One region of the Paenibacillus sp. FSL K6-2859 genome, then DNA from elsewhere that is predicted to be linked to it. Evidence: riboswitches for the same ligand, from Rfam matches in the RefSeq annotation. Region 1 holds a riboswitch; each other region holds the start of a gene.
The links. A riboswitch is a leader RNA that binds a small molecule or an ion and turns the genes downstream of it on or off. The one in region 1 is predicted to bind cyclic di-AMP.

Region 1 (3,207 bases):
CAATAAGTCCTGTTCCATTGGTAACAAGTTTGTAATCATTTGAAACGATTTCTACATAACTTCATGTATTTATCGTAGTTTTGTCGATAAGTCACTATCTGGTGCATAAAACGCCGAATTCCTGGCACCAGGAAGTGGGGGAACCATATTTTGGGTGAATTGATCTCGCTTTGCAGGGATCATAGGGAAACTTCTACCGAATCCTTAAGCTAACCTCACAGGCATTGGAAGGGGTACAATTTTTTTGAAGAATTTAAGAAAAGCATGCGTCGCTGCGGCGCTAGGACTTGTGATGGCGTTCTCTATTGGTGGAGGAAGTGCCTTTGCAGATTCTAAGATGGACAGTGTTATTTCAAAGACAATTGGAGTTGCCTATAAAACCGGAGGCACTAGCACTGCCGGGTTTGACTGTTCTGGATTTACTACGTATGTATTCAAGAAGGTGGGTCTTTCTTTGCCCCGTACTTCAAAAGCTCAATATAATGTTGGAACTCCTGTAGCCAAAAGCAAGTTGCGTTCAGGTGACCTAGTTTTCTTTAACACATTGGGCAACGGCGTATCCCATGTCGGCATTTATGTTGGAAACGGAAAATTCGCACAATCATCATCTTCATATGGCGTAACCATCACTTCACTTAGCCAGTCCTACTGGGCCAATCGCTACGTTGGTGCTAAAAGAGTAATGAGTACTTCCTCATATCAAGCTGTAGCCTACGATTAATACTTCGCCACAACTAAACCACACAATTACATTATATAGGACCTGGGTTTGATTATTGACTTAATCGAATCCAGGTTTTCTTTTGCCTCATTATATTCTTTACACCTCTAGAACAGACTTTAAACACTTTTATTTGATAAAAATTTCAATAAATATAAAAATTAGTTTAATATTATCGCTTACATATGCATTTTTTCTTTAAAAAAACGAATTTTTCTGCATGATTATGTTAAAAACGATTGCCAAGCGGCACTCTGTTTGTTACAATAACTGCAGTAAGATTTTAGTAACATTTTTGTAATCATTAAGTTGTTATTTACAAAGGTTTTGTCATGTATTGATTACAAGCTATTCCTAATCAACAGTATCAGCCGAGTTTCCTGACTATTAGGAAAACGGGGGAACCAACTTTGGGTGAATTGACCTCCATTTTTAGAGGGGTCATAGGGGACCTTCAACCGAACCCTTAAGCTAACCTCGTAGGCATCCGGAAGGGGTATAAACTTTTGAAGAAGAAGCTAGCAGCAGCAGTACTTAGCTTTTCCATTATTTTCACCATTGGAGCAGGAAGCGCTTTCGCGGATTCCAAAATGGATAAAGTGATCGACAAGACCATCGGAACTAAGTACGTATCCGGCGGCATCTCCACAAATGGATTTGATTGCTCCGGATTTACAATGTATGTATTTGATAAAATTGGTATTAACCTACCACACCAATCAGGTTCCCAGTTTCAAATGGGTACTGCTATCTCCCAAGATGATTTAAGATCTGGAGATCTTGTATTCTTCAATACAAGTGGCAAGGGTGTCTCCCATGTCGGTATTTATGTCGGTGAAGGCAAGTTTGCACACGCATCTTCCTCACGCGGTGTAACGATTAGCTCCCTGAGTGATAGCTACTACGTGAAACGCTACATCGGTGCTAAACGCATTATGAGCACGGATGCTTATCATTCTGTTGCTTCTGAGACAGAAGATAATGATGATGTTCAATAAGTAAATCGTACATAGGCTCTTTTCCAAGATGTTGATTCTTGGGGAAGAGCTTGTTTTTTGTCTTATTTAGTATTTACCCCTCTCAGAATTTGTAAAACAATAATTTCATAAATTTCTGAGTCGACCAAGCCTATTTTTGTATATAATTAGTATACTTTCTTATATTTTAAAGTAACCCCCGTGAAAGGAGGTCCTTAACCTTATGATAAATTCCTCTGTTACTTTTCATGTAGCGCCTATGGAGACCAGTCACGCGGAAGAGATTTGCAACTGGGATTACACTGCCCCTTATAATATTTACGGCTGGATGCCATGGGAGCAAATGCAGGCTCTTGGAATCGAGTTCGGTGACCCTCAGCTACGTAATGAGCAATATGTCTCCATATTAAATGGGCAAGGGATTTTGTGTGGATTCGCGCAATTGTTTCCAATGGAAGGTGTTGTTCGCTTGGGGATTGGCATGCGCCCTGATCTATGCGGCCAAGGTCTAGGCAAAACATTCATGGATGCAATCGTGCAAGCAGCCTTAATTCGTTATCCTGAGCGTGAGATTGATCTAGAGGTATTGACCTGGAACCAGCGGGCGATCCGAACTTACCAAAAGTGTGGATTTACGATTACCGATACGTATGAGCGCCTAACCCCCACAGGAAACAAACCTTTTTATTGCATGGTCTATGACAAATAATATTAAATTCCATATTTTTCAATGATTTGATGGCATTGTCGTTCATTTTTTTGTCACAAACCCTATGATAACGCTTCACCTTGAGCTATAATGTAGGGAGCAGCTTACATAGAAGGGACGAACTGGGATGCAGAAATGGATCATGAGCGGTTTGTTTTTTGCCGCCTGTGCCTTTGCGGTAGTACTTATGTTTACACTTCCAGGTAAAGAAGAGGTAGCTGAACAGAATAAGCCGACGATGCCGGAAGTCCAATTGGATGCGGCAAAGGCGGAAGCAACCGTGAAAGCCAGCTGTATTACCTGTCACGGCGATCAGCTTCAAGGTGGAGTTGGACCCAGTCTTCAAAATGAAGGCGGTCAACATGATGCTGAAGCAATCTACAGTATTGTAACTAAAGGACGCGGTCAAATGCCTTCCTTTAAAGAAAAGCTAGCCCCTGAGGAGATTGCAAACGTCGCCCTCTGGCTCGCAGAGAAAAAGTAACTACCAAAGCAACTAAAAACGCCCGTGCCTGAAGATAGTTCACTATCTGCGCACGGGCGTTTATTTATGAGTTTGGGTGACACTAACGATTTTTCTCAAAGGCTTCATTAAATTCATGTGCCTCTCGAATATCTAGAGCTGTAATACCGTCTTCCTCATTTGATTTCAGCCGTAAAGTCACTGTCTTATAATCAATTGTAATATGTGGATGGTGATCAAAGGCTTCTGAAATGGTGGCTACTTCATCAACGAAAGCAATACCCTTCATATATTGACTGAACATATATTTTCGCACCATGGTATTCTCTTCCAGCTT
Region 2 (3,207 bases), on a different contig from region 1:
AGGAAGAATACGCCACTGAGGTAAAATCCAACCGCGACTACGTCTACCCAGGAATGCCACTCTCCATTTACGGTCAGAGGGACAAAAGCTGTCGGGAAGAGATACAAGAAAACTCCTGTAAAGTAGAGACCGGCCAAAATACTGCAGATTCGGTTAAACGCCTTTAATCCACCCTGGACGTTTTTGTTGAAAAGGATAAAGAACTCGGTTACTGTAATAGTCTCAGCAAAAATGACGGGGATTGCCATAAAGATGATCAGATTCCACGGCTGGCTGTCCATAAGAAGGGACATGTAATGAGTCATGTTCATTGATTAATTCCCTCCATTTATATAATTACTGCAAGAGTTATCATATGTGGAAAGTTTGTAGAAGAGATTGGAGAAGGAGTATCAATAGATGGAAAATAGAGTTGAAGATATAGAGTATAGAATTCGTTTAGAAGATAGGTATACTACGTGGATTGAAAGTGAAGGGGAAGTATGGAATACCTAGGAGTGGATTCAGAATTACTCATGCGGTGGCTGATGGTATGGGGAGCCTGGGCAGTCCTCATAAGTTTATTGATAAATGTGGTCATAAGTGTTGTAGGAATCATTCCATCAGTGGCACTAACGACTGTGAATATGTTAGTCTTTGGTGTGGTTCCCGGGTTTCTTCTCTCTTGGATCGGAGAAGTTTTAGGGGCAGCCGTCTCTTATCTTCTTTATCGCAAAGGTACCTTAACTTATAAGGAGAAATATCGTCCGAATAAAACCATCAAATGGCAGTCCCAGATTCAATCATTAAGTCCGAAGCGTCAGTTTTTTAGCATAATAATTGTCCGATCAGCGCCGTTAATTCCTTCATCATTAGTCACTCTAATCTGCGTTATTTCCAAAGTAGGCTTTTCAAGTTTTATAGTTGCTTCTGCGATAGGTAAAATACCATCGTTGCTACTTGAGACACTCATTGGCTATGGATATGTTAATCTAATGGACACTAAATTCAAGTTAATGATTACAATTTTGTTTCTTTTATTGAGCACCATTATTTTTTATCTTGATAGAAAGAAAAAGGGATAATGCATGGACAATAGAAAAATAGTTACTTATATAAATAGGGTTTTTGCGTAATTAAAGCTCGAAAATCTGCATTATACACTAAAAAAGTGTAGAAACTATGTAGTTTAAAAATAAAAGTATAAAATTTGTGAAAGCATTGACAGGCGATTTCTTGATATATTAAAGTGTAATTAGTTACAAAATATTAACCAACTGCCGAATTTCGTATTGAAAACGGGGGAACCATTCCGGGTGAATTATTCTTGTGAGCAAGAGAATATAGGGAACCTTTAACCGAACCCTCAGCTAACTCCGTAGGCATTGAAGGGAGAACAAGGTTCTGAAGAAAGTCATTTTATCTTTACTAGGAGCTGCAGTTATTTTCACAACAGCTGTACCAAGTACTTTTGCAAGTGAGGTAAAACTGGAGAGTGAAGTGAATCAGGTACTCGGGACACCTTATTTATGGGGTGGAACCACTAAGGCAGGATTCGATTGTTCCGGATTCATCCTGTATGTACTAAAAAAGTTTAATGTGGATGATCTTCCACGCACTTCCCAGTCACAAGCTAAAGTAGGGACACCCGTTGCAAAAGAGAACTTACGATCAGGAGATTTGGTGTTTTTTAATACCTTTGGTAATGGTATCTCCCATGCCGGAATTTACTTAGGCGACGATCAATTCGCCCACTCCTCAAGCAGCAAGGGAGTAAGCATAAGCAAGTTGTCCGAAAGATACTACAAAGATCGTTATGTTACGGCTCGGCGTGTAGTAGATAAAGAGAGTTATCTTAGTATGGTTAATTAAGTAATAGGTGAGGGGGTATCCAGCAGCCATATATGGCTGCAGGATACCCCTAGTTTTTTAGAAGATCCCAGAACGGTCTGTTTTCTCATTTCCCTAATCCCACAGATTCCTCCTCAACATACAAAGGAGTCCCCTATATATCATGGGGACTCCTTTGTATGTTGGTCACTAATATCTTTTCAAATGGATATAATCATATGTTTGCTCTAGGGTATGTATGTGATGTTCTTATAACCTAATATCAATAGTTTGCCCACGATATTCGTCCAGTATATTTGCCTTTGGGTTTTGAATGGGTTCTTTAGCATGCTCGTGATTGGTGATTTTTTTGTCTCCTGTTCCCGTATGCATTCCATCCATTCCACAGTTCTTTGGCATATTAGCTGAACCTGATAATCCACTTAACCCATTCATATAATATTCCTCCTAGTAGTATAATTCAACTCTTTAATACCCTCTCATGGTAACACTTAAATGTACATTTTATATGTGGTAGGTGAGTAGAAGCCCAATTTCTTTTGGTTGGACAACTTGGAAGAAGTCTACACTCTCACTCGGATTCGTTAATTATTTTTAAAAAGAACATCATATCTTCATACTTTCTCCAAAATGTATTGCTATACTGTGAGGAGATTAAGAATGAAGGTATTGAAAAAAGGTGTATTAACAGCTACATTATCTGTAGCTTTTTTAACATTAACAATCACCAGTCCAGCTGCTTTAACGCCAGCGACACAAGCGGCACAAGCGGTAAAAGTAACTTCAATTGCAGTCAAAGGCCCTTCTAATCCTTTAAGGCCATCTGAAACCTTTCAGCTGAAGCCCACCGCGGTGACCTCACCCAAAGGCGGGAAAATAAAGATAACCTATTCTTCAAGTAATTCTAAAGTAGCAACGGTAAATGCAAGTGGATTAGTGACAGCGGTTGCTTCAGGAAAGGCTACCATTAATGTAAATTCAGGCGGCAAAAAAACATCTGTAGTAATAAATGTGGTAACTTCTGATCACAAACACTGATGCTTAACAAGAGAATTATGAGCATGATGCCAGTAAAATTATAAACTGAATCCCAGCAGTTCCTGATCCCTGGAAATAGATTGGCCAGAGCAAAAGATGTAATATTAAACGGCACTAAATGTAAAAAGGAAGGTAGTAAATTTCATGAATAAAAAAGTATTTATGTCCACGGCTATAGCGATAACTTTGATTGGTGTAGCTTTGGGCACCTATACAATCGCTGACAGGGGAAAAACTGAGCCGATTGGTGAAAAGCTAGCCCAAACAAACGATATTAAAAAATTGGTGAATGACTACAGCATGGGTAATGCCAAAGCCAAATCGGCTTCGATTACATCA
Region 3 (3,207 bases), 500 kb from region 1:
AAGGCTTTAGCGTTTGCGGCACATGCAAGCCTACCAGCACCAATGAAACTAACAAAGCTAGTGGAATGAACACACGAATATGTGCTTTGACGAAATCCTCGAAGAAGTTCCCGACTGATTTCTGGCCTGTGATCCCTCTGACAAAAGCAACCGCAACAGAAAATCCGCTCGCTGCAGACGTGAACATCATCATCGTGATGACAGCCATTTGTGAAAAATACGAAAGCCCCGTCTCCCCGCTATAATGCTGCAGGTTCGTATTGGTCATAAAGCTGATCACCGTATTGAATGAAAGCGTCTGTTCCATATCTGCAATTCCATTCGGATTTAGCGGCAGTCCCCGCTGTAATCTAAGAAAAATATAACTGAAAGTTACCAGTACGATATTCGTTAAAACAAAGGTGAGCGCATATTTCTTCCAGGACATTCCGTCCTTTTTTTTCAGGCCGATCAGCTTAAAAATCCCTTTTTCTATACCTCCAAACCAGCGATCCGTACGGTTCGGTTCATTAGAAAATACATAATATAAATACGTGCCCATCGGCTTAACCAGCAAGATGAGAATTACGATTACAAGAGCGATTTGCAAAATGCCCATGAATGCCCCTCCTTAAAATTTCTCCGGATGAATCAATGCGTAAACCAGATATACAAACAGTAATAGGGTAACAGCGATTACTAGAATCACAGCTTATCCCTCCCTGTATCCTCAACTACACCTGCGCACCAGCGCATAAATCCATAAAACAACCCGTAAATCACAGCTAGCGTAGCCACCATATACAGATCCATCATATTTCCCGCACTCCTTCTTTTATCCTTGATGAGGTGATCTGTCGACCAGAAAATCAGCATCACCACTGTGGGAATAGATTACATAACTTGCGCCAAGTCTTTTATAGACCAATCTAGGATTTATTGAGCTTGTGATTACAAAAATCGGCTGTGTCGTCCAAGTGCGGCACATCTGAATATAGCGGCAGCATAACGTAAAGCTGCTCTCGAACAGATATACCCGGCCTACCGGGAACGGCGGGCGAAACCAAGTATTCTGATGGCGGGTATCTACTAGAACAACTTGCTCAATCCCCATCTCTTCAAGTAGGGACTTCTCAGGCAAGTTGTTGGTCAATCCGGCCATCTTAATGCCTCTGAATTTTAGAAGCTTAATAAAATGTTCTCCTGCCTTCGTTGGCGCACATACCAGTACATATTCATTCTGATCTGTCATCTCTTATTCTCCTCAAATGCTTTGCTTGTAAGATCAGAGCTTGATCACCCTGGTCTTGAAAGAAAAGCTACCGCTAATGATGAATATAACGACCTCTTCGTGAGGTTTTCCATAAATGCTTTGCTAAAAACAGCACAGCAAAAAGCCACAAAGGATTCTCCTCTGTGGCTCGCTAGCGGTCACATTGCACTCATCCTCTCTCCATACGCTTACGAGGTTAGCTGTCGGATTCGGGCGGTGAGAGTCGCCCTACCTGTAGAGGATGCGAGCACACTCGCATCCTCTACAGGATTCACCCCATAACCGGCTTCCGACTCTCACATCGTCTGCCGATTGTTGGTTCCCCCGCTTTCCTTAACGGAAATTAAGCGGATCAAATATTCGATTGTTGTGTTGAAACAGGAGTAATCATACCCTTATGCAGGAAGTATTGTAAAACCTGATTGATGCCAAAATAATGCAAATTAAAAACTATTTTCGTATTGGATAGCGCTTACTTGATATCCAATCTCTCTATATCTCTTGTTTACTCGAATTTGAATCGATTAGCGAAATACGGGCATACCACGTGATTTTACTCACCACAATTGGAGGAATCCCCAAAAATCGCCTTTATAGGAAAGGAAACAAGAAAGCGAGATTAAGCGAGGAAGAAGCCCGATAACGCGCAATAAATACCTATTTGGATCCTTTTTTCGTCGTAGTCGGCAGGATATGGATAAAATTGCGCTCAAAAGAACACTTTCTGTTTTTACAGAAACACCTTGAAAAGAGTATGATTCGGGTTGAATCTATTTCACGAAATACATTCAACGCTGAGTTCCTGCTTTTGCAGGGAACGGGGGAACCATCAGGCCACATGGCCTACTTGGGGTGAATCCGAAGGAGACTGTTCAAGTCTCACATAGGTAGGGCGACTCTCACCGTCCGAATCCGGCAGCTAACCTCGTAAGCGTAAAGAGAGAGACCCTTGATCCGCCACGCTTTGGCACAGGTGTGTATATACCTGTATTCCAAAACCGCAGCAGAGGTCCTCCTCTTGCTGCGGTTTTTGCGTTACCTGATTCTATAGGGTAATAGCATGCTGGACGGGGTGAAAGGAATGAAACACTATTATTGGGGAACTCAGTAAGGGCTACTTGAGCCAAAAAGTCTAAATTATGTTTACTTTGGAGTTCACTTCGCCATTTCAACAGCCTATCTACCTGTGAATACTGTTTGGATCGAACGATTATATACGAAATATATAAAAACATCCGAGAAAAGCAACAGCTGAGGATTGGTCAGCACACCAACGTTTTCCGTGTCTCACCGCTTTTAAGGAACCGTGAAAAGATGTTGAAGTCGGTTGGTACGCAATGAGATCCCGCAACAACCTTCCCTTACATTTATCCGTTATACGCAAACAGAGATTCTTACTATGGCTGGAGCATGCCGCAGTCTGTGAGTATGAAGCTGAAATGCTCGCCTGTATAGAGAAGGCTAACGTAATTCACCATGTAGATCTAAAGCTTTTGGAAACCTAAGGAGGAGAAAACCGTCATGGACCAGCGAAGACTATCTCGCATAGAAGTATTTGTCTTTGATTCACCTGAGCCTATTCACTATGGAATGGAGGCTCATCAAGGCAGCCGGTATGGCATCCTGAAACTTACCTGTAAAGGAGGTAGCAGCTGGGGGGCATGTCTTATCTCTGCCAATACCCAAACCTTCGACCTTATTAAATGGAGTTCTTTTCTCAGAATGATATACCATTGCCGGCTTGAGGAAGCGATAGATAAAGTACGTACCCATGGTTCAGAGTGGGATCAGACTCAGTTTGAGCTAGTGCAAGGTGCTTTACAGGATTTAAAAGCCAAGCTGCAGGGTAAATCCTTGGCAGGGCACATTGAGCAAGGTCGTCTGTACAGAGCTGTTGCTGGTGGGAGAGATTCCAGAGGAGGGCGGCTATATTATAAACCATCCAGTGTTGCGCT
Region 4 (3,207 bases), on a different contig from region 1:
AGAGGTTAAACATTCTTCACATGCTTGCATACAGTCGTTACAACTATCAATACAACTTTGAAAATGTTGAACCGAAGAATGTGAAATTGTCGTCATTTTTATTACTCCTTCATAATTTTAATGTTTGTTCATCCTAAGTTATATTATCCTAAAAGTGTATTTATATACAAAATCTAGCCAGACTGAGTTCGTGATTTATAGCTTGTACAAAGAAATCGCCCCGTCAAAATGGTTAATAAGGTCTTCCATTTATCCATGGGCGATTTCAATGGAGTTTTATATGCTTTTCTCTAATATGAGTTATTTAGACAAGCTTAGAAGTTGCTTTTTCATTCGTTCGTTCTCTACTTTTAACTCATTATAGTCTTCGTGAAGTGTCCAGTTGGATTGTGACTGGTTTGAATGAGAGTCTTTACCATGCATTCCTCTCATCCCAAACATCATCAATACCATCATCAGTGGACAAATCAACAGCAATAGCAAAGACCAATCCATCTGTGTACCTCCTCTGTAAATTGCTTTCTTTTAATATTTTTATTGTAGAAGAGTTGTATGTGGATATGATGTTGAAAGTTTGCATATTTCATGAAGTTATTGTTCCTTGCTTAAGTGATTGAAAAAAGCAATCCGGGTAATAACAACCATGTTCCTTCCTTTTCCTCTCCAGTCATTCCATAATTCGCAACCAACTGTTGATTTAGTCCCCGATTTAAGATGGATAGGATCACATATCTGAATATTTTTCCTCTCGGTAGCTTACGCTATCTCAAAATTAGGCGACTACAATTGACTACTATTATCGAGTTATGAGTTGACTAGAGCTTGCCTGAATATAGACTGTTTAATATACATGGAATGCCACAACGAAAATATATAAATCGTCCAAATCTTGCGGGAATAATCGGCCGTTCCCATTCGATGTTGTTTTAACATCTCTTTAACAACATTTAGTTGAATCCATTGGTCCACCCCACTCTCTGTAATTTGTTGAAGGATGGTATCACCCATTGGGGTTAATAACCATTTTTTCAAAGGCACAGGAAAGCCTAATTTTGGACGACCTAACACAGAATGAGGTACGATTCCCTCCAGGGCTTTACGTAAGATGTATTTAGTGGTTCCTATTGCGAGCAATAATGAAGCAGGAATTTTCTGGGCAATCTCAAACACTTCTTTATCAAGGAAAGGAACACGAACCTCTAAAGAGTGAGCCATACTCATCTTATCGGCTTTCATTAATATATCACCAGGCAACCAAAGGTTAAGATCTATTAACTGCATACGGGTTACGTCTTTTAAACCTTTGTGCCCCGCGTAAATAGGTTTCGTGATTTCTGTCGTAGTTTCCCAGTATTTATATAGATCCGGATGGAAAGAAACGAGAGACCTTTTCTCACCTTCAGAAAAAATGTTGGCATTTCCGAAAAATCGATCTTCTAAGGGTACCCCTCGGGGGTATGTCAATTGTATTATTACCGTTTTTTCACACCTTCCACTAAACACTAAGCCTCGACGCAAAAAGACCTCTCACAATAAAATACAACCTGTGAGAAGTCTTTTTCTTAAAGAGGATGCATACAAACCCAGAAATTAAAAAGGTAAAAAAACAGATGCTGACCTTACAAACTCATCATTCACTAATCATTTTGAGGTAGCTAGTTTCGCTCACTACACGGCGAGCAGTGACATAACGATCACGATAATATGACTCTGAGAGTCTACTAATTCTTACGCCTTTACTGCTTGAGGAATGAGCAAACTGATCATCACCTACATAAATGCCTGCATGGGAAATTCCTGTACCAAAAGTGTTAAAAAAGACCAGATCTCCTACGCGAAGATCATCTTTAGACACGGGTGTGCCTACTTTAGCTTGAGATTGTGATGTGCGCGGTAAATCACCTGCATTAAATTTATCTAATATATACAATATGAAACCCGTACAATCAAAACCCGCCGCCGTAGTCCCCCCCCATAAATAAGGAGTCCCCAATACCTCTTTCACTTCATTTTCAATACTTACTTCACTTGCGTAGGTGCTTGCAGGAACAGAAGTGAACAATACTGCAGCCCCCACTACGGATAAAATAAACTTTTTCAGAATCAGGTTCTCCCTTCAATGCCTACGGAGTTAGCTGAGGGTTCGGTTAAAGGTTCCCTATATTCCTTTGCTTTCAAGAATAATTCACCCAAGAATGGTTCCCCCGTTTTCAATACGAAATTCGGCAATAATTAATTAATTTTTTGTAACTATTGCTATAGTATTGTATTTATATTCACTGTGTCAATCCGATATAAAATTTTCTATTTTTATTTTCAAACAACACAAATACCACACAATTTTATAGTACAATGCATAAATTTCTAGGATTAGTGATCATTTTCGTGAATTTCATTCAACTTACCATTTTTCATCTTACTTGTATGGATAATAATATATAGAGAAAGTAGTGACATTATTGTAATTATTATTTTCATTGATTTATTTTCTACTTTTACATATCCATAAGCAAGTAAGGTTTCTAACCAAATGGAGGGAAGCTTGCCTACAGCAGTTGCCAACATATAGTTCAAGAAAGTCATACTGGATGTGGTGGCTACCAATGTTACAATGGAGGATGGTACGTAGGGTATGAGCCTAGCCAACAACAAGATGAAAAACTGCCTTAGTGGAGTCATATTGTTAAGATTATTTAACCACAGATAATTTACCCTTCTAAGCTTGTTCACTCTTTGAACACCTAATCGATATAAATTGTAGGATACCCCTGCACCTAAGACCTCACCAATCCACGAGAGCAAAAAACCAGGGTAGAATCCGAAAATCAAAACATTTACGGTGGTCATAAAAACTGAAGGAATTACTCCGATGATACTTATAAAAATACTAATTCCAATGCTTATCAGAAATGACCATATCCCCAGCGCACTTAACAATTCTGCAACTTGTTTTGAATAAATAGAAAACATCAGCTCACCATCTTAAAATGATTTAATTCTGATTACCAGTTAACGTCAAAGCTACAACAATCAACATATAACCAAGCACTAAAATCTCATGGTGTCCTTATAGGTAATATTGAATTATATAAATTGTTCAATCCTGTTTAAAAAATCTATACCCTATACTCCGAACCGTCTGAATTGGACTATATTTAAGCCCAGCGTTTTGGAATTTTTGGCGAATTTTCTTTATATGGGTATCAA

Region 2: it holds a riboswitch for cyclic di-AMP, as region 1 does, so the genes downstream of both, MHB64_RS32345 (C40 family peptidase) here and MHB64_RS00540 (C40 family peptidase) in region 1, are expected to answer to the same signal.
Region 3: it holds a riboswitch for cyclic di-AMP, as region 1 does, so the genes downstream of both, MHB64_RS02700 (hypothetical protein) here and MHB64_RS00540 (C40 family peptidase) in region 1, are expected to answer to the same signal.
Region 4: it holds a riboswitch for cyclic di-AMP, as region 1 does, so the genes downstream of both, MHB64_RS32120 (C40 family peptidase) here and MHB64_RS00540 (C40 family peptidase) in region 1, are expected to answer to the same signal.

What each region holds. Positions count from the first base shown of each region.
Region 1 is NZ_JBBOYU010000001.1:112,057-115,263, reverse strand. Features, by position in the region: cyclic di-AMP (ydaO/yuaA leader) riboswitch at 102-239, shown strand; gene MHB64_RS00545 (C40 family peptidase) at 293-721, shown strand; cyclic di-AMP (ydaO/yuaA leader) riboswitch at 1,081-1,222, shown strand; gene MHB64_RS00540 (C40 family peptidase) at 1,228-1,719, shown strand; gene MHB64_RS00535 (GNAT family N-acetyltransferase) at 1,922-2,407, shown strand; gene MHB64_RS00530 (c-type cytochrome) at 2,535-2,891, shown strand; gene MHB64_RS00525 (4a-hydroxytetrahydrobiopterin dehydratase) at 2,974-3,207, opposite strand, start outside.
Region 2 is NZ_JBBOYU010000002.1:322,934-326,140, forward strand. Features, by position in the region: gene MHB64_RS32335 (DUF6803 family protein) at 1-311, opposite strand, end outside; gene MHB64_RS32340 (TVP38/TMEM64 family protein) at 483-1,064, shown strand; cyclic di-AMP (ydaO/yuaA leader) riboswitch at 1,248-1,379, shown strand; gene MHB64_RS32345 (C40 family peptidase) at 1,384-1,851, shown strand; gene MHB64_RS32350 (hypothetical protein) at 2,080-2,265, opposite strand; gene MHB64_RS32355 (Ig-like domain-containing protein) at 2,491-2,868, shown strand; gene MHB64_RS32360 (CueP family metal-binding protein) at 3,013-3,207, shown strand, end outside.
Region 3 is NZ_JBBOYU010000001.1:607,916-611,122, reverse strand. Features, by position in the region: gene kdpA (potassium-transporting ATPase subunit KdpA) at 1-598, opposite strand, end outside; gene kdpF (K(+)-transporting ATPase subunit F) at 611-688, opposite strand; gene MHB64_RS02700 (hypothetical protein) at 815-1,231, opposite strand; cyclic di-AMP (ydaO/yuaA leader) riboswitch at 1,422-1,612, opposite strand; cyclic di-AMP (ydaO/yuaA leader) riboswitch at 2,035-2,200, shown strand; gene MHB64_RS02695 (hypothetical protein) at 2,590-2,757, shown strand; gene MHB64_RS02690 (hypothetical protein) at 2,774-3,207, shown strand, end outside.
Region 4 is NZ_JBBOYU010000002.1:294,583-297,789, reverse strand. Features, by position in the region: partial or broken gene MHB64_RS34005 (four-helix bundle copper-binding protein) at 13-96, opposite strand; gene MHB64_RS32130 (DUF2933 domain-containing protein) at 301-495, opposite strand; gene MHB64_RS32125 (asparagine synthase-related protein) at 805-1,281, opposite strand; gene MHB64_RS32120 (C40 family peptidase) at 1,631-2,101, opposite strand; cyclic di-AMP (ydaO/yuaA leader) riboswitch at 2,106-2,238, opposite strand; gene MHB64_RS32115 (TVP38/TMEM64 family protein) at 2,371-2,970, opposite strand; gene MHB64_RS32110 (response regulator transcription factor) at 3,098-3,207, opposite strand, start outside.